3 regions of the Carboxydocella sp. JDF658 genome follow, and region 3 is predicted to be linked to each of the others. Evidence: a T-box and tRNA genes for the amino acid it is inferred to sense, from the RefSeq annotation. Region 3 holds a T-box; the other regions hold tRNA genes.

Region 1 (6,514 bases), on a different contig from region 3:
CCAGGGAGCTTTCCCTGCAACAAGTTAACATCATTACTCTTGAACTTTCCCCCAATGTTATGTTTATGGAAGCGGAACTGCCGACGGGCCTGGATTTCAGCCGGATTAACCTGCTATTGCATAAGGTGGAAGGAGTCAAGGACGTCGAACTGATTGAGCGCATGCCCCACCAGGAACGGGAATGGCACTTACAGGCCTTGCTGGATTCCATCAGTGATGGTATTCTGGCTATCGATCAGGAGAGCAAAATCGTAACCATTAATCCGGTAGCGGAAACTATTTTCCGCATTAAGCGGCAGGAAGCTCTGGGCCGACCGGTAGCGGAAATTTTAAGCCCGGATATTCCCATGCTCAAATGCTTGCAGGATGGGCAGCCCTATTCCCATAAAGAAATGATTCTCAATACCAGGCGGGGGAGATTGCACTTCCTGACTACCGGGCGTCCGATTAAAGATGAAAAGGGCCGTGTTATCGGGGTGGTAGCCAGTATCAAGGATATGAGTGAGGTCAGACAGCTGGTTTACTCGGTAACCCAGCCGCCAATGACCACTTTTGCAGATATTCTCAAGACCAGTCCCTCCTTGCGCCCCCTAATCGATTTGGCGCAGACCGTAGCCAGAGGCAATTCCACTATCTTAATCAGGGGAGAGAGCGGTACGGGGAAGGAACTGCTGGCCCGGGCCATCCACATGGCCAGCCGGCGGCGGGGCAAGCCCTTTGTCCCCATTAACTGCGCTGCCCTGCCTGACTCCCTGCTGGAGGCGGAATTGTTTGGCTATGGCGAAGGAGCTTTTACCGGGGCCAAAAAAGGCGGTAAACAGGGGCTATTCGAATTTGCACATCAGGGTACCCTTTTTCTTGATGAAATCGGTGAACTATCTCCCCATCTGCAGGCCAAGCTTTTGCGAGTATTGCAGGAAGGGAGAGTGAGAAGAATTGGGGAGCAAGAGGAAATCCCGGTAGATGTCCGCATCATCTGTGCTACCCATCGCAACCTGGAGGAAATGATTGGAAATGGACGTTTTCGGGAAGACCTTTACTACCGTTTAAATGTTGTCCCTCTATATTTGCCCCCCTTGCGCGAGAGAAAAGAAGATATCCCCGGTCTGGTGAAAAGCTTTATTGAAAAGTTTAACCAGCGCCTGGACAAAAATGTCCAGGGCATTGAACCTCAGGCTCTGAAGCGGCTGGAGAGTTATGACTGGCCAGGCAATATCCGCGAGCTGGAAAATGTAATTGAAAGGGCTATGAATCTGGCAGCGGGGCCGCGTCTGCAGGAACAGCATATACTCCTGGAAAGAAATCAGGAAGTGCGCTCAACCCTTCCCAGAAACAATTTTGGGGAAATGCGCACTTTGGCTGAAATTGTTGCTGAAGTGGAGAAAGAAGTTATTCGTCAGGCCCTCAGTCGGTATAAAAGTGGGCGCCAGGCGGCTAAAGCGCTAGGGCTATCTCACACTGCCTTGCAAAATAAAATCAAGAAATATCAGCTGGCCGATGGCAACTAATCTTGCCATCGGCAATTTTCGTTGCCATAATTGGAAACTAATATTGCCAAAATAAAAGAATGGAAACCGGGAACCTTATTAATAAGCTATTCGACAAATCGGCACAATTTTTGCAATAGTAGATGGTGCAGAAATTCAAGGGAGGTATGTTTTTTATGATTATTGGTGTACCCAGAGAGATTAAAAATAATGAAAACCGGGTTGCTATTACTCCGGCAGGTGTTCAGGCAATGGTAGCTGCCGGGCATAAGGTAGTAATTGAAAACAATGCCGGTGTAGGCAGCGGTATTAGCAACGAAGAATACATTGCTGCTGGGGCGGAAATTCTGGCCACTCCTCAGGAAGTATTTGCTGCTGCCGATATGATTATGAAGGTAAAAGAGCCCCTGCCGCAGGAATATGACCTTTTCAAAGAAGGCCAGGTTTTGTTCACCTATCTGCATCTGGCTCCCGAACCGGAACTGACCCGGGCCCTGCTGGCCAAGAAGGTAGTGGGCATTGCTTACGAAACCGTTGAGCTGGACAACCACACCCTGCCCCTCTTGACTCCCATGTCTGAAGTGGCCGGCCGGATGGCAGTGCAAATCGGTGCCCGTTTCCTTGAAAAACCCCAGGGTGGCAAGGGTATCCTGCTGGGCGGTGTGCCCGGGGTACCTGCTGCTGATGTAGTGATTATCGGTGGCGGTGTGGTAGGTACCAATGCTGCCAAGATGGCTATGGGTATGGGTGCTCAGGTAACCATCATCGACAAGAGCGCTGACCGTCTCCGTTACCTGGATGATATTTTCGGTGGCCGCATTAAAACCCTGATGTCTAACTCCTACAACATCGAACGGGCTGTGCGTTTTGCTGACCTGCTCATCGGGGCGGTTCTGATTCCGGGAGCAAGGGCGCCCAAACTGGTTACCGAAGAAATGGTCAAGCAAATGAAACCCGGTTCCGTAATCGTCGACGTAGCCATTGACCAGGGTGGTTCAGTAGAAACTATTGACCGGGTAACAACTCACAGTGATCCGGTTTACGAAAAACACGGTGTGATTCACTATGCTGTAGCTAACATGCCTGGTGCTGTGGCCCGAACTTCTACTTTTGCCCTGACCAATGTTACCTTGCCGTATGCTCTGGAACTGGCCAACAAAGGCTGGGAAAAAGCTGTACGGGAAAGCAAGCCTCTGGCCCGTGGAGTTAATACTGTCGATGGTAAGCTGACCTATCAGGCAGTAGCTGAGGCTCTGGATCTGCCCTATACACCTTTGACCGAAGTCTTACCTGGCGTACAACTCTAATGAAAAATAACAGCCCCCATCCCTGCGGATGGGGGCTTTAGGATTCGCATTAAAAAGGTTCGAACCTCCAACTTCGAACCTCGAACTTCGTATATGGGGTGACCGATGGGAGTCGAACCCACGCATGCAGGGGCCACAACCCTGTGCCTTAACCACTTGGCGACGGTCACCATAAATAAATGGCGCGCCCGGCAGGACTCGAACCTGCGACACTCTGCTTAGAAGGCAGATGCTCTATCCAGCTGAGCTACGGGCGCAGTCTATATGCAAATAAAATAAATGGCAGGGGAGACAGGACTCGAACCCGCAACCTACGGTTTTGGAGACCGCCGCTCTACCAATTGAGCTACTCCCCTACATAAATGGCGCGCCCGGCAGGATTCGAACCTGCGACCACCAGATTCGTAGTCTGTTACTCTATCCAGCTGAGCTACGGGCGCATGTTGTATGGAGCGGAAGACGGGATTCGAACCCGCGACCCTCGCCTTGGCAAGGCGATGCTCTACCACTGAGCCACTTCCGCATTATATAGTTCGCTTGATTATAAACTTCGCATTACTGCGTCAGCTGTCGCTGCGGCATCCTCGACGTACCTCCAGTACGCCTCCGGTGCCTCGCTCCAGCTTCCTTGTACTGCTCGTTTCTAATCAAGCTCAATGAGCAAGCTGACGATTTCGAACCTCGCACCTCGAACTTCGAATAGTGGTGAGCCATGCTGGACTCGAACCAGCGACACCCTGATTAAAAGTCAGGTGCTCTACCTACTGAGCTAATGGCTCACATTGGAAATGGCTGGGGTGGCTGGATTCGAACCAACGCATGGCGGAGTCAAAGTCCGCTGCCTTACCGCTTGGCTACACCCCAGCGGAGATGGCGGAGCAGACGGGATTCGAACCCGCGACCTCCTGCGTGACAGGCAGGCATCCTAGACCAGGCTAGACCACTGCTCCGCGTATGGTGGGCGATGACAGGATCGAACTGCCGACCCCCTGCTTGTAAGGCAGGTGCTCTCCCAGCTGAGCTAATCGCCCATGATGGTGACCCCTACGGGATTCGAACCCGTGTTACCGCCGTGAAAGGGCGGTGTCTTAGACCACTTGACCAAGGGGCCGTTACCGAACTCGTCAGCGACATTTGATAGTTTATCGCATTCCGGCCCACTCTGCAATGGCAAGTAGATTCGATTTTAATAGTTTATTCCCGACATTCTTATATTTTCTCCGAAATACAATGGAATATTCCTCGGTACAAAAAATTTTTGCAGAAACTTTTATTGACAAATCCGATGGGAAAACTTAAAATTAAGAAGACGACCTTATCAAGAGTGGTGGAGGGACTGGCCCGATGAAACCCGGCAACCGGCTGGTAAACCAGCGTCCTGGTGCCAATTCCTGTAGATAAGGCGGTTTTGTGCAAACAAGACCTGCCTTGGGCAGGTTTTTTTCTTATCCAAAAGGATAAAGTAAATGGAGGAGGTAGAAGGAAATGCAGCTGGAAACTATTCTGGCTCAGCTAGGGGTTCGCAAGGATCAGGGGACAGGCAGTATTACCATGCCTATCTATCAAACGGCCACTTTTGCTCATCCTGCCCCAGGGCAATCTACCGGTTTTGACTATTCCCGTTCCGGCAACCCTACCCGGCAGGTGCTGGAAGAAGCTATTGCCGCTTTAGAGGGCGGGTGTAGAGGTTTTGCCTTTAGTTCCGGCATGGCGGCTTTGACAGCAGTCTTTCAAATATTTAAGCCAGGAGATAGAATCCTGGTTTGTGATGATTTATATGGCGGTACCTATCGTCTGTTTGAACAGATCCTGCGTCCTCTCGGACTGGCCTTTACCTATCTGGATTTCAGTAATACCAGCGAGGCGGACTGGGAAAACTATGCAGGTCAGGATGTAAAGGCGGTATTTATTGAAACCCCTACTAATCCGTTGATGAAAATCTATCCATTATCCCGCCTGGCCCAATTCTGCCAGCGGCATCAATTATTATTGCTAGTAGATAATACTTTTATGACTCCCCTGCGCCAGCGTCCCCTATTGCTGGGGGCGGATATCGTTATTCATAGTGCCAGCAAATATCTGGGTGGGCACAATGATTTGATTGCAGGCCTGGTCGCAGTCAAGGACCCTGAGCTGGCGGAACGGGTGTATTTTTATCAGAATGCCTGCGGAGCTATACTGGGACCACAGGATAGCTGGTTGTTGCTGCGCGGCCTGAAGACTCTGGCGGTACGGCTGGAACGTCAGGAGCAAAATGCAGCCGGAATAGCTTCTTATTTAAATAAACACCCGAGGGTAAGAAAAGTCTGGTATCCTGGCCTGGCAGAGCATCCGGGAAGAGAGTGGCATTTTGCTCAGGCCAGCGGGCCAGGAGCTATGGTGTCTTTTGAAGTGGAATCAAAGGAGCTGGCATTAGAGGTCTTAAGCAAAATCAGACTTATTTCGTTTGCGGAAAGCTTAGGCGGAGTAGAATCGCTGTTGACTTATCCTGAAACCCAGACCCATGCGGATATCCCGGAAACAGAGAGAAGGAATAGGGGTATTACTGATTGTTTGTTGCGCTTATCAGTTGGCCTGGAGCATCTGGAAGATTTGCTGGCAGATCTGGAACAAGCTCTAGGCGGGGAGGTATAGAAAATGGAACGCGATTTAAAGGAAAAAAGTCTTTACGTTCATGCGGGTCCGCGGGGTGATAAACATACAGGTGCCGTAAATGTCCCTGTTTATCTCACCAGTACCTTTGACCAGGAGGAATTGCCTGCTCGCAAACCCTATGAATACAGCCGGGGCCAGAACCCTACCCGGGAAGCTCTGGAACAGGCTATTGCCAGACTGGAAGGGGGTAAATACGGTTTTGCTTTCAGCTCCGGGATGGCGGCTATCTCTACAGCTCTCTGTTTATTCGCGACCGGGGAGCATGTACTGGTGACGGAAGATTGTTATGGTGGTACTTACAGGATTTTGACCAAATTCTTTGCCCGCTATGGGGTGGAATTTGATTTTGTGGATACTACCGATCTGGAACAGGTAAAAAAGGCGATAAAACCCAATACCAGAGGGATTTTTGTGGAATCGCCCAGCAATCCCCTGATGCGGATTACCGACCTGGCGGCTTTGAGCCAGCTGGCCCGGGAAAAGGGGCTGATTACCCTGATTGATAATACCTTTGCTACCCCTTATTTGCAAAAACCCCTGGCGTTAGGCATTGATGTGGTGATCCACAGTGCGACCAAATACATCGGGGGACATAGTGACCTGCTGGCGGGTCTGATTGTGGTCAATGATGAACAGCTGGCCCGGCAAATCAAGCTGGTTCAGATGGCCTTTGGGGCAGTTCTCAGTCCTTTTGACTCCTACCTGACCTTGCGGGGGCTAAAAACCCTGGCTATTCGCATGGAACAGCAGCAAAGCAACGCCCGGGAACTGGCCCTCTGGCTGCGGGATAGAAAAAAGGTGAAAAGGGTGTATTATCCCGGCTTCAGCGACCATCCCGGTGCGGAAATTCACCAGCGCCAGGCCCGGGGACCAGGAGCAGTGATCACCATTGATCTGGGCAGTGAAGAAGAAGCCATTGCCTTTATTAATTCTACCAGCATTCCGGTCATCGGGCCTAGTTTGGGCGGAGTAGAAACCATTATCACCCATCCTTTTTCCATGTCCCATGCCGGTATTCCGGCGGAAATCAAGAACCGGCTGGGAATTACGCCGGGACTGGTGCGA
Region 2 (6,514 bases), on a different contig from region 3:
AGCCCAGAGCCAGTTCTGACAAATCCCCTGTCCCGACTACCAGCCCTCCGTGCTGATTAGCTAAATCCATCAGGATCTGAGTGCGTTCGCGCGCCTGAACATTTTCATAGGTAATATCATGCCGGGCTGGATCGTGCCCGATATCCTGAAAGTGCTGCAAACAAGCGGGTTTAATATCGATTTCCTTACAGGTTACCGCCAGAGCCTGCATTAACTGCAGGGCATTGGTATAGGTTGTATCAGTTGTACCAAAACCGGGCATAGTGACCGCCAGGACTTGTTCGCGGGGATAACCCAGCAAATCAAAGGCCTGGCAGGTAACCAGCAGAGCCAGGGTGGAATCAAGGCCACCGGAGATACCAAGGACAGCGGTTTTGGCGCCGGTATGCTCCAGGCGCCTGGCCAAACCAGCCACTTGAATTTGGAAAATCTCCTGACAGCGCCGGTCCCTGGCGCCGCTATCCTGGGGAATGAAGGGATGAGGAGAGATATGGCGCCGTAAGGGTTGACTGGTATAATCATAATCCCGGTAATACTGAATTTCTACCTGGCGGGCTGGTACCGGCGGAGTCACCAGTTGACAGCTGTCAGCAAAGGTTTTATTGGCTAAGCGCTCTAAATTCAGGCGTTCCACATCAATTTCTGACCAGAGTAACAGGTTATCCCGCTGGAAACGGGGAGCAGAGGCTAAAATCACCCCATTTTCAGCCAGCAGGCAATCACCGCCGAAAACGGTATCGGTGGTGGACTCGTGCACGCCGGCAGAAACGTAGAGATAACCGGCCAGGCAGCGGGCACTTTGCTGCTGGATGAGCTCCCGGCGATAATCGGCTTTGGCTACCAGTTCATTGCTGGCTGAGAGATTGATGAGTAAATTGGCCCCCTGAACGGCCAGAAATGAACTGGGCGGGATAACGGCCCAGAGGTCTTCGCAAATTTCCACACCCAGAGTATAGCCTAACTGGGGAGAGTGAAATAAAAGCTGTCCAAAAGGAACAGGGTATCCTGGCGTTAGTTCTACATTGGACAGTTCCCTAATCAACTCCTGACCGGAAGAAAACCAGCGTTTCTCATAAAATTCCTTCTGATTGGCCAGATAGATCTTGGGGACAATCCCCAGGATCTCGCCCCGTTGCAGGACAGCAGCGCAATTGAACAGGCGGTGCTTGATGACTAGAGGCAAACCAACTACAACCACTACCTCGTTGGTCCTGGTAGCCTGGGCCAGAGCCAGGAGGGCTTGTCTGGCTTTATCCTGCAACAGGCCCTGCAGGAAAAGATCGCCACAGGTATAACCGGTAAGACACAGCTCCGGAAAAGCCAGCACGGCCAGGTTATTCTGATCGGCCGCCTGGATTAACTGAATTATTTGCTGCAGGTTATAATCGATGTCAGCCACTTTCAAACGGGGCACAGCTGCCCCGACTCGGACAAAGCCAAAGGTATGCATTTCAACCATCCTTTTTACCAAAATCACAATTCAATTTTACTCTTTTTTTTAGGGGCTGACAAATGTAAAAGAAATGACTGCCTGATACTCACGCTGGCGCAAGGTGTACCATTGGGACAACTCTGTTTTAAAGCTCAAAATTAATCCTAACAAATCAGAGCATCTACTTGTTCGGCAAGGGTGAAAGAGGTTTTCCAGACCCTTGCAGGCAGATCCTGTTTTTGTACCGGTAACTTAAAAGTCCGGACCAGTTTTTCAAATTTTTGATCCAGCCAGGGTGGTGTCCAGGCGCCCGAACGACAAATATGAATGGCTGAGAGCGGGAGCGGTGATGGAAGAAGAAAGGGGCTGGTGTAACCTATGGGGAAAGTACGATTTTGTTCGCTAAACCAGCCCGGGTCTTCTAAGGTGTGGGGGCTGTAAACAATGGTTGCCCGCTTAATAATTTTTTCCTGCAATAACTTCCCCAGCCAGTTGGCGCAATTGACTTCATAATCCAGGGAAGCCAGCCCGCCATATCCTAAATCGGCATGGGTATCAAAAAGGATCACATACTCGATATCCATTTCTCTGGCCAGTTCGTAAGAATATTTATGAGAATCGGTCACAAGCAAGAGTGCATCAGGGGAATAAGAAAAATATTTTTGCAGATAGCAGGGAAAAAGATAATAGAAAGGGATAACGTCCACAGTTTTGCTTAAATCCTCGCCCTGGCGTTTGGCTACCAGATACCGCTTATACCAGAGTTGATTCTGGTTGCGGACGCTTTCCCGCAAGGATACCTGCCATTCCGGCCGGGCAGGCACAAAAAAATCCCAGTCAATACTTAAAAGAATTCCAGCCATAGCTATCACCTTTCAAGTATTAAAAGGGATTAATTGTCTATTTCCATTATACTGTGACTGCACAGAAAAATAAATAGCAGTACTATGAAACAAAAAACCGCTAATCAGGTTCGAACCTGAACTAGCGGTTTTCATCATACTTATGGTGGGCGATACAGGACTTGAACCTGTGACCTCTTGCATGTCAAGCAAGCGCTCTGACCAACTGAGCTAATCGCCCGTGTTTGGTTGCGGGGGAGGGACTTGAACCCTCGACCTTCGGGTTATGAGCCCGACGAGCTACCAACTGCTCTACCCCGCGTTGATAGTGGAGCGGGTGATGGGAATCGAACCCACGCAACCAGCTTGGAAGGCTGGGGCTCTACCACTGAGCTACACCCGCATTTTAAACTGGCGGAGAAGGTGGGATTCGAACCCACGCGGGACTTGCGCCCCCTACAGCATTTCCAGTGCTGCCTCTTGATCCACTTGAGTACTTCTCCGTGCTAAACTGGAGCCACTAACCGGGATTGAACCGGTGACCTCATCCTTACCAAGGATGCGCTCTACCTACTGAGCTATAGTGGCAAGCTGATGGTGCGCCCGGTAGGAATCGAACCTACGCACCAGGTTCCGGAGACCTGCGCTCTATCCACTGAGCTACGGGCGCCTGGAGCGGAAGACGGGATTCGAACCCGCGACCCTCGCCTTGGCAAGGCGATGCTCTACCACTGAGCCACTTCCGCATAATGCCCACAATTGGTGCGGGTGGAGGGACTTGAACCCCCACGGTTTCCCGCTGGAACCTAAATCCAGTGCGTCTGCCAATTCCGCCACACCCGCGCGGATAATGGTGAGCCATGCTGGACTCGAACCAGCGACACCCTGATTAAAAGTCAGGTGCTCTACCGACTGAGCTAATGGCTCATGAAACAATGGCTGGGGTGGCTGGATTCGAACCAACGCATGGCGGAGTCAAAGTCCGCTGCCTTACCACTTGGCTACACCCCAGCGAAATGGTGGAGGAGGTAGGATTCGAACCTACGAAGGCGTCAGCCGGCAGATTTACAGTCTGCTCCCTTTGACCACTCGGGAACTCCTCCATAGATATTCTGGAGCCGGCGACAGGACTTGAACCCGCAACCTACTGATTACAAGTCAGTTGCTCTACCAGTTGAGCTACGCCGGCAGGCTGGTGACCCCTACGGGATTCGAACCCGTGTTACCGCCGTGAAAGGGCGGTGTCTTAGACCACTTGACCAAGGGGCCATATGCACTTCTGTATTTTACACAACCATTCCGTGTTTGTCAACACTTTTTCTTGCATTATATCCTGGAATTGCGATGGTCGGGGCGACAGGATTCGAACCTGCGACCCCCTGCTCCCAAGGCAGGTGCGCTACCAAGCTGCGCTACGCCCCGTCGCAAAGAATATGATACACCGATATGCCCATGTTGTCAACAAAAAAATTTGTCGAATAAATTCGAAGGAAAATTTAAAAAATTGAAGGACAATAAGCAGGATTTTTGCAACCGAAGAAGAATAATATACGTACAAAGTTTCACAAACAAGCGGCGCCGCGAATGTGAAATTGGCCACAATCTCCTGCAGCGGTTATGGTTGGGAGAGGCGGTAAGTCAGCGAAGATTTACTGCCGGGGAGGGAAGTGAGTTTTGTATGGGCAATGTCAATTGTCAGTGTGGTAAACTGATCTGTCAGGTTGTGGATAATACCTTGATCATTAAATGTCGTCGTTGCAAAAGGTTTATTCTAATCCGTTTAAATGAAATGCGTACCAAACCTGTTATTCATTTTAAAACTTCATAGTGATTCTAGAGTCCAGAGACCTTTGAGTCCGGAGACCGGCAGGAGTTCCTGACAGGAACTCCTGACCGGTCTTTTTCTTTGGCGAAGGAGGTGAAAGGTGTGGCAGGTATTATTCCCCACAAGGAAGGGGCGGAAGTAAGTCATTTAATGGCTGATGTTCGTTGTATGTGTGGCAAAATCGTTGCACAAAGGGCACGTACCAAAATCTACATTAAATGCAGACATTGCAAGCGCTTCATTATCATCGATACTAGGGAAGATTGCAGTAACTGGGAAACCAAATACCGTTAAACCCAGTCCGGAGACTTTCAAGTCCTGAGACCGGTAGCTGGCCGGGCCTCAGGGAGGTTCGGTTTTTTTGTGGAGGAGGGTTGTCCAATGTTAACTTTGCTGGGAATTGGTGCACTTCTTTCACTGGTGTTTGGTTTTAGCTCAGGCGGATATGTAGCGTTCTATGTGTTGCCTGCTGGCAATGGAGTGGTAAGGTCTCTGTTAACCATGTTCCTGGGGGTGCTCATTTCGGCAATAACTTTTGTGCTGGCCGTCAGTCTGGTCTGGCCGGCGGTGATGTAAGGGGGGATTGAGCATGTTAAAGGCTGTATTAATAACGCTGGGGGTATTATGTTTGCTTTTTTCTCTGGCAGTGAGTGCTTATGTTACCCTTTATAAGGTTAAAACCAGAAATGTTTCGGGTATGCTCCTGTTTGTTTTACTGACCCTGGTGATCTGGATAGGAGCTATTTCCGTTGCTGTAGCAGGGGTTATGGTGCATCCGTGAGACGGGTACTGATAAGGAGGCGAAATAATGAAAAAAGCAATGAGCCCGTTGAGGCTGACCTTACTGATATTAATGGGGCTGTTCCTCTGCTGGTTTAAACAGGGGACGGCTTTTGGAGCTGAAGAACAATTTGCTGCCAAACTGGCGGAAAATCGCCGCTTCAATGAAGGCTGTCTGCGCTGCCATGGCGCCATCGGGCTGAAAACCAAAATGGATGGCAAAATAGTCAGTCTTTATGTTGATGAAGGGGAATATCTGGTTTCCCAGCATGGAACCAATCGCTGTACCACCTGTCATCGGGATATTACTGATTATCCCCATACCGGGGCCCTGACCGGGGAAAAAATGCGAGTAGCTATTGATAATAATTGCCGGGACTGTCATAAGGATGTAACTGCGGTATACAGCAACAGTGTGCATAACGGGAAGGTGCGGTGCAGTGCCTGTCATGGGGTGCACAATATCCGCAAAAAAGAAGACGCCCTGGCGCTGGTAGCCAAACAGCAAATCCCCCATACCTGTACTGCGGCAGGATGTCACAGTGGGCGGATCAAGGAGTCCTATGAAGAGAGCTTCCATGGCAAAGCGGTTCTGCTGGGCAGTCAGAAAGCGGCCAGCTGTGTGGATTGTCATGGTTCCCATGAAATTAAGGGGCCCGGTATGGCGGCTTCGCCGGTGAGCAAAACCAATACCCCAAAAACCTGTGCTAAATGTCATTTTAAGCCTGAAGTCAATTTTGCTGCGGGGAAAGAGCATTTTCTTCTGGAAAAAGAGGGTGAAGGAGCTCCCATGTACTATACCCTGAAGTTTTTTGTCTGGTTAACTATAATTGTTGTTACTTTGTTAATCATTCATATGCAGCTGGAACTGTATCGCAAGCTTAGAAATGCGCTGGCCAGCGGGGAACAGCAACACTAGGAGGGGTTGGAATGGAAAAAAGGCACTACCGGGCTGCAGTTAGACGCTGGAATCTTCATCAACGTATTCACCACATTGGTATGTTTTCTACCTTTATTCTCTGTACTATTACCGGCTTGCCCATTAAATGGCATGATAACAGTTTATCCCTGGCCCTTGCCCGCTGGTTTGGCGGGCCGGATACCATGCTCAATATTCATATCGGCAGCGGATTAACCATGATTGCAGTTAGTATTTATCATTTGGTCTGGATGTTTTACAAAATGCTGGTTAAAAAAGATCTGGGCTGGGCCATTATGCCAACTTTAAAGGATGTAACTGACCTGGTGCAACACCTGAAATACCAGCTGGGTCTTACTGACCAACCAGCCCGGTTTGACCGCTATTCCTACAAGGAGAAGTTTGACTACTGGGCGGTATTCTGGGGGATGTTCATCATTGGTGGTTCCGGTATTTTCATGATGATGCCGGAATGGGGAGCGGCCCTGATGCCCCGCTGGCTCATTGATTGCTGGCGGATTGGTCATAGTGATGAGGCGGTACTGGCCATTCTGGCTATCTTTGTCTGGCATTTTTATAATGTTCACTTCAATCCCGATTTTTTCCCGGGCAGCACAACCTGGTTTAATGGGTTGATGGATATTAGGGTAATGGAACACGAACATCCCCTGGAACTGGAGCGAATTAAAAAGGAGCAGGAAAAAATCATCCTGATA
Region 3 (6,514 bases):
ATCGGTTTGGGTAGAGGGGAAGAAGGGGGAAATAACATGAAAAGAGTGCTGGGAATTATAGCTACTGCCCGGCGATTTGGCAACAGTGAACTGATGGTTAAACACATTTTATCCCGTTTGCCGGTTCAGGTGGAAAAGCGGATGCTGAATCTGGCTGAGCTGAAACTGGAATATTGCCGGGCCTGTTACAAATGCCTGGAACCGGGGCAGAGCTGCCCCTTACCTGATGACCTTAATTTCGTGCTGGAGGAAATCCGCCAGGCTGATGCCATCGTGCTGGCAGTTCCGGTCTATTTCCTCGGTCCCCATGCTTCCTTGAAGGTATTTGCTGACCGCTTGCTGGGAGTGGGGGCCAACAGTGAACAATATGCAGGTAAGGCTTGTGTCACTATTACTACCTATGGCGCTCCCGGCTGGATGGGCTATGCCCAGGAAGTGGTGGATATGTTGCCCAAACTTTTCCGTTTCCAGCATGTAGGAAGCTTGCTGGTCCATGCCGCTTTGCCGGGAGAAGGATTGGCCAATCCGCAGGTAGTAGCGGAACTGGACCGGCTGGCCCGGGCTTTGCAAACAGGAGGAGAAGTTACCCGGGCGCCTTTTGCCTGTCCTGATTGCGGCAGTGGCTATGTTCGCCTGCAGCAGGCAGATGCTTTTCTTTGCCCGCTGTGCGGGAGCACCGGCACTGTAGGTCAGGCAGGGCTGGAGCTGGGAGAGTCCCGCCAGCAGAGCCGTTTTAGTCCTGAGGGGCTGAAGGAACATTTCAATCACTGGCTGGTGGAAATGAAACAGAAGTTCCTGCAAAACCGGGTTCAGCTAAAGGAAGTGCAAAAGCCCTACCGGGGACTGGACTGGTGGGTGCGGAAATAGAGGTACGAAGTTCGAGGTTTGAGATTAGAAATAAAGGAGGCCTTGTCTTTTGACAAGGCCTCCTTAAGCTAGGGTAAATGGTGTCTGGTTAAATAAATGCTGGGTTGTTGCTGCTTACATTTCATCTAAAGGAGACTGGACCAGAGTTGTGATGGTTGCTACGGCCTGTGCTGCGTCTTCACCACTAGCTTTCACTGTAAGAATATCACCGGGCCGGGCGGTTAAAGTAAGGATGCCCATCAGGCTGCGGGCATCTACCTCTTTTTCGCCTTTGGCCAGTCGGATATCGGCTTTAAAACGGCTGGCAGCCTGGATCAGTAATGCGGCTGGCCGCGCGTGCAAGCCGGTAGGATTTTTCACAGCGGCAGTTTGTTGAACCATGTCGACCCCTCCCTGCGTAGGTCTCACTATCTATCCCAACCATTCAAGGTGGAATATCTACCGTTCACCTTTATTTTACTACCATTCACCGACGTTTGACAAGGGGGTAAACGGAAAAAATTTTGGGGTAAACGGTTGTTTTTTGGGGGTGAACGGTTAAAATAATAAGTTGAGTGGTAATTACCAGCAAAGGAGGCAATCAGATTGGCTAATATACCTGTAGCACAATGGGCTATAATTGGCGGTTCCAGTACCAATTCCATCTCCTTTCCCCGGGACTTGCCCTGGCCGGGCCTGGAGATTATTGCGGAAGACCTGGTTTTTGCTACCCCCTGGGGCAGTTCACCGCCTTTTACCTATTTCCAGCTGGGGGAGAAAAAAGTGCTGACCTGCCGTATGCATGGCTGGCGGCGGGGAGTGAGCCGGGCTGATGCTTCGCGCCAGGTGTTCTGGGTCTTGCGGGAGGCTGGAGTACATACAGTGCTGGCCGAAGGAGGGGTGGGGTCAGTCAATCACCTCTTGCGGCCAGCGGATGTAGTAATACCCAATGATTATATCGACCAGTCCATGCGCAAGGATGTGGAACTGGATGGCCGTTATTTGCTGGTAATGCGGCAGGCCCTCTGTCCGGAATTGCGTCGACTACTGGTTCAGGCGGCGGAAAAATACGCAGCCGGACGGGTGTTTGATCGCTCTATCTATGCCTGTACTGATGGCCGTCATTTTGAAAGCCCGGCGGAAGTGCAGCTCTTAAAGCTGGCCGGGGCTGATGTGATTGGACAGAGCATCTGTCCGGAGGTGTATCTGGCCCGGGAGATTGGCGCCTGTTATGCCCGGGTGGATCTGGTGGTCAATTATGCGGAAGGAATTATCAAGGATTGGGAGCATGAAGAGCTAAAGGAGCTGTTCTACGGCCAGAGTCAGCGTATAGGCGCCATATTACTGGAAGCTCTGGCGGCAGCCCCTGCCGCCAGAGAGTGTGGTTGTGCTGATTTGCGCAAACCGACTTTGCTCAAGGAGATGCAAGGAGAGGAAAAGGATGTTTAATATCGTTCTGGTCGAGCCGGAAATACCCCAGAATACCGGCAATATTGCCCGTACCTGTGCTGCTACCGGCGCTAGCCTGCACCTGGTTCATCCCCTGGGGTTTTCCGTGGATGACCGTTCCTTGAAAAGGGCGGGCCTGGATTACTGGCACCTGCTGGATGTTCATCATTATGATAACCTGGAGCATTTCCTGGCTGTGCACGGGGGTAAAACCCTCTGGCTGGCTACCACCAAGGGCAGTGTCTGGCATACGGAAGTCAGCTATCGGCCGGGGGATTTTCTCCTCTTTGGCAAGGAAACCAAAGGGCTGCCGGCAGAATTGCTGGCAGCCCGTCCCCATCACCGCATTCGCCTGCCCATGCGGGAAGATGCCCGCAGTCTCAATCTTTCCAATGCGGTGGCGGTAGTAGTTTATGAAGCTTTGCGGCAAAACAATTTTGCCGGCTTAAAGTAATTAGCGTAACCAGCCCCAGCCCTGATAGATAAAGGTCAGGCTGATATAAATCAGGAAAAGACCGCAGATGCGGATAATCCAGGTATAAAGCCGCGGGCTCAGTAAACGCCGGCCATGGGTGAGAGCCAGAATTACCCCACCATACCAGACCAGGTCGGCAGCAATATGGCCGGTATAAAAAGCGCCTATCCCCCAGGGGCCTAGAGGCCGGCTGAGGGCTATATAGCTCATGCCGATGGTGGCCCACCAGAGCCAGAAATAAGGGCTGCTGGCGGAAGTTAAGGAGCCGGCCAGCCAGGGACTGAGTCTGACTCGGGCGCTGCTTTCCACCGTGGCGGCCAGTTCTGGATTAAGCTGGCTTTTCAGCATATCATAGCCCATCCAGGCCAGCACCAGGCCGCCGATAACGGCGATTATGCCTTTGACCAGTGTTTGTTCCAGCAGCTGGCCTACCCCCAGCAATAACCCTATTAACAGGGCCAGCTCCAGTAAAGCATGGCTGACCGGCAGGGCCAGGGCGGTACGCCAGCCCCGGCTCAGGCTTTCTTTGATTACCATGGTCAAGAGGGGACCGGGCATAATCGCTCCGGAAAAGCCGATCAGGAAGGAGGTTAGAAACAGTTCAGAGCTATTCATCGAATAATTCCTCCAGGTTAATGGCTAAATCGGGGAAAAGGCTGAAAGTAATGGTACCGCCAGTATAAACTTCTGGCTCACCATATTGGTAGTCCTCATTCAGCAGGTAACGGGTTAGCTTGCGGCTTTGAGGGTTGACAATCCAGTATTCTTTAACCTTAAACTGATGATAAAGGTGAAGTTTTTTCACATAATCCATGGCGGCATTGGAAGGGGATACTACTTCAATGATCAGATCCGGTGCACCTTCACAGCCGCGTTTGCTTAATTTGGCTGGGTCGCAGATTACCGTAAGGTCAGGCTGTACTACATCATTTTCGGAAAGATAAACATCAAAGGGAGAAAGATAAACCTCACAGGGACCGCCCTTTTTAGTTAAGTAATTACCGAGATTTAAAAAGAGTTTACCAATAATCTTCTGATGCTGCCGCGAAGGAGCCGGAACCATGGCATAAAAACGGCCCCCGATCAGTTCCACCCGTGCCCCTTCATCCAGGTCCAGATAATCTTGAACAGTATATAGCTTTTCCTGTTGCGGTTCCATTCTCATCCCTCCCTCATTTTCATTATACCCGTTTTGGGGTGTGTTGACAAAAGATTTCCTTTTTCATAAAATATTGTACATAATCAGGGAAAGGCAATGATGGGGAGGAGTAGGCGAGCCTACCTCGACAGAGAGGAAACCCGCAGGCTGAAAGGTTTCCGGGGGAATGCGCTGAAGGTCGCCCCAGAGCTCTGCTGTTGAAGAAAAGTAGACAGCAGCGGGTCTGCCCGTTACAGCTGCAGAGGGTTTCTCTGCTGTTCCGGCAGGGAAAAACTAAGGTGGTACCGCGGAAGCCTGGCTCTTTCGCCCTTAGGGGTGAAAGAGCCTTTTGTTTTTAGAACATATTCGTATAGAGGGGAGAGCAATTATGACCACTGCAACCAGAAGCGGCCAATTACCTACAACCTATAACCCCCAGGAAGTGGAAAGCAAATGGTATTCCCGCTGGGAGGAAAAGGGCTATTTTCATGCTGAGGTTGACAAAAACAAAGAGCCTTTCAGTATCGTGATGCCCCCGCCCAATGTGACCGGGGCTCTGCACATGGGCCATGCCCTGGATAACACCATGCAGGATATTCTCATCCGCTGGAAGCGGATGCAGGGTTACAATACCCTCTGGATGCCGGGCACTGACCATGCCGGAATTGCTACCCAGGCCAAAGTGGAGGAACAGCTGGCCAAAGAAGGTTTGTCCAAGTATGACCTGGGCCGGGAGAAATTTCTGGAACGGGTTTGGGACTGGAAAAATACTTATGGTGACCGCATTACCAAACAGTTGCGCCGCCTGGGGGCTTCCTGTGACTGGCAGCGGGAACGCTTTACTATGGATGAAGGCTGCTCTAAAGCGGTCAGGGATGTGTTTGTGGAGCTCTATAACAAAGGCCTCATTTACCGGGGCAGTTATATCATCAACTGGTGTCCCAAGTGCATGACCACCATTTCCGATATCGAAGTGGAGCACGAGGAGACAGCCGGCAAGCTCTATCACATTGCCTATCCGGTCAAGGATAGCCAGGAACGCATCATTGTAGCCACCACCCGCCCCGAAACCATGCTGGGGGACGTAGCCGTAGCCGTACATCCGGAAGATGAGCGCTATCGTCACCTGATCGGCAAAACCTTGATTCTGCCTATTCTGGGTCGGGAAATTCCGGTGATTGCTGACGAATATGTGGAAAAGGAATTTGGGACCGGGGCGGTGAAAATCACGCCAGCCCATGACCTGAATGACTTTGAAATTGGTCAGCGCCACCATTTGCCCCAGATTACTGTCATGACCAGAGAAGGTTTGATGAACGAAGAGGCCGGGCCTTACCAGGGGATGGAACGCTATGCCTGCCGGGCCCAGATAGTCAAAGATCTGGAAGCCCAGGGTTACCTGGTAAAAGTGGAAGACCATACCCATGCCGTTGGGCATTGCTACCGCTGTGATACTGTGATCGAACCCATGGTTTCACCCCAGTGGTTTGTCAAGATGAAGCCCCTGGCCGAACCTGCCATCAAGGTAGTGCAGGAAGGGAAACTGCGGTTTGTGCCGGAGCGTTTCACCAAAATCTACATCAACTGGCTGGAAAACATCAGGGACTGGTGCATTTCCCGCCAGCTCTGGTGGGGGCACCGCATTCCCGTCTGGTACTGTCAGGATTGTGGGGCAGAAATCTGTGCCAAGGAAAACCCCACCAGCTGTCCGCACTGTGGCAGCACTAACCTGGAACAGGACCCCGATGTGCTGGATACCTGGTTCAGCTCCGCCCTCTGGCCCTTTTCCACCATGGGCTGGCCGGAACAGACAGAGGAACTGGCCCATTTCTATCCCACTTCAGTGCTGGTCACCGGCCGGGATATCATTTTCTTCTGGGTGGCCCGCATGATTTTCATGGGTCTCGAGTTCATGCAGGAGCGGCCCTTCAAGGAAGTTCTCATCCATGGGCTGGTGCTGGATGCTCAGGGGCGGAAGATGTCCAAATCCCTGGGTAATGGGGTTGATCCCATAGATATCATTGACCAGTACGGAGCCGATACCCTGCGCTTTATGCTGATTACCGGCAATACCCCCGGTAATGACCTGCGCTTCCAGCAGGAACGCCTGGAAGGAACCCGGAATTTTGCCAACAAGATCTGGAATGCTGCCCGCTTTGCTCTGCTCAACCTGGGGGACTTCAAGCCGGAGGAAGTGCAGCCGGAATTGGCCCTGGCTGATCGCTGGATTCTCAGCCGCCTCAATCACACTATTGAGGAAGTAACCCGGCAGCTGGGTCGCTATGAACTGGGGGAAGCGGCCCGGGTTCTCTATGATTTCATCTGGAGTGAATTCTGTGACTGGTATATTGAATTGATCAAACCCCGGCTTTACGGGAAAGAAACCCCTGGCTCCCGGGCTACGGCCCAGTGGACCCTCTGGTATGTGTTGAGCCGGACCATGGAACTGTTACATCCTTTCATGCCCTTTATCACCGAGGAAATCTGGCAGGCTCTGCCCCATCAGGGCGAAACCATCATGCTGGCCCCCTGGCCGCAGGTTAAATCTGAATTCAACGCCCCGGATGCGGAGGCAGCTATGGAATTACTGATGGAAGCCATTCGGG

What was found. The T-box of region 3 lies ahead of JDF658_RS07540 (valine--tRNA ligase). A T-box ahead of a tRNA ligase gene usually reads a tRNA of that ligase, here a tRNA-Val.
Region 1: it encodes a tRNA-Val, which carries the amino acid that the T-box ahead of JDF658_RS07540 (valine--tRNA ligase) is inferred to sense. The anticodon was not compared.
Region 2: it encodes a tRNA-Val, which carries the amino acid that the T-box ahead of JDF658_RS07540 (valine--tRNA ligase) is inferred to sense. The anticodon was not compared.

What each region holds. Positions count from the first base shown of each region.
Region 1 is NZ_BDLR01000034.1:21,683-28,196, forward strand. Features, by position in the region: gene JDF658_RS06960 (sigma-54-dependent Fis family transcriptional regulator) at 1-1,508, shown strand, start outside; gene ald (alanine dehydrogenase) at 1,664-2,794, shown strand; tRNA gene JDF658_RS06970 (tRNA-His) at 2,889-2,964, opposite strand; tRNA gene JDF658_RS06975 (tRNA-Arg) at 2,975-3,051, opposite strand; tRNA gene JDF658_RS06980 (tRNA-Trp) at 3,075-3,150, opposite strand; tRNA gene JDF658_RS06985 (tRNA-Arg) at 3,158-3,234, opposite strand; tRNA gene JDF658_RS06990 (tRNA-Gly) at 3,243-3,317, opposite strand; tRNA gene JDF658_RS06995 (tRNA-Lys) at 3,498-3,573, opposite strand; tRNA gene JDF658_RS07000 (tRNA-Gln) at 3,584-3,658, opposite strand; tRNA gene JDF658_RS07005 (tRNA-Asp) at 3,666-3,744, opposite strand; tRNA gene JDF658_RS07010 (tRNA-Val) at 3,750-3,825, opposite strand; tRNA gene JDF658_RS07015 (tRNA-Glu) at 3,830-3,905, opposite strand; SAM riboswitch class I at 4,107-4,198, shown strand; gene JDF658_RS07020 (PLP-dependent aspartate aminotransferase family protein) at 4,280-5,428, shown strand; gene JDF658_RS07025 (PLP-dependent aspartate aminotransferase family protein) at 5,432-6,514, shown strand, end outside.
Region 2 is NZ_BDLR01000037.1:10,690-17,203, reverse strand. Features, by position in the region: gene JDF658_RS07375 (NAD(+) synthase) at 1-1,450, opposite strand, end outside; gene JDF658_RS07370 (hypothetical protein) at 1,597-2,295, opposite strand; tRNA gene JDF658_RS07365 (tRNA-Val) at 2,439-2,515, opposite strand; tRNA gene JDF658_RS07360 (tRNA-Met) at 2,521-2,596, opposite strand; tRNA gene JDF658_RS07355 (tRNA-Gly) at 2,604-2,677, opposite strand; tRNA gene JDF658_RS07350 (tRNA-Ser) at 2,687-2,777, opposite strand; tRNA gene JDF658_RS07345 (tRNA-Thr) at 2,787-2,862, opposite strand; tRNA gene JDF658_RS07340 (tRNA-Arg) at 2,870-2,944, opposite strand; tRNA gene JDF658_RS07335 (tRNA-Gly) at 2,946-3,020, opposite strand; tRNA gene JDF658_RS07330 (tRNA-Leu) at 3,035-3,117, opposite strand; tRNA gene JDF658_RS07325 (tRNA-Lys) at 3,126-3,201, opposite strand; tRNA gene JDF658_RS07320 (tRNA-Gln) at 3,211-3,285, opposite strand; tRNA gene JDF658_RS07315 (tRNA-Tyr) at 3,292-3,377, opposite strand; tRNA gene JDF658_RS07310 (tRNA-Thr) at 3,388-3,463, opposite strand; tRNA gene JDF658_RS07305 (tRNA-Glu) at 3,468-3,543, opposite strand; tRNA gene JDF658_RS07300 (tRNA-Pro) at 3,620-3,696, opposite strand; gene JDF658_RS07295 (hypothetical protein) at 4,202-4,393, shown strand; gene JDF658_RS07290 (hypothetical protein) at 4,481-4,675, shown strand; gene JDF658_RS07285 (hypothetical protein) at 4,689-4,880, shown strand; gene JDF658_RS14790 (cytochrome c3 family protein) at 4,908-5,798, shown strand; gene JDF658_RS07275 (formate dehydrogenase subunit gamma) at 5,810-6,514, shown strand, end outside.
Region 3 is NZ_BDLR01000038.1:26,029-32,542, forward strand. Features, by position in the region: gene JDF658_RS07510 (flavodoxin family protein) at 37-867, shown strand; gene JDF658_RS07515 (HPr family phosphocarrier protein) at 982-1,248, opposite strand; gene JDF658_RS07520 (MTAP family purine nucleoside phosphorylase) at 1,447-2,295, shown strand; gene trmL (tRNA (uridine(34)/cytosine(34)/5-carboxymethylaminomethyluridine(34)-2'-O)-methyltransferase TrmL) at 2,288-2,749, shown strand; gene JDF658_RS07530 (LysE family transporter) at 2,750-3,385, opposite strand; gene JDF658_RS07535 (Uma2 family endonuclease) at 3,378-3,929, opposite strand; T-box leader at 4,017-4,243, shown strand; gene JDF658_RS07540 (valine--tRNA ligase) at 4,297-6,514, shown strand, end outside.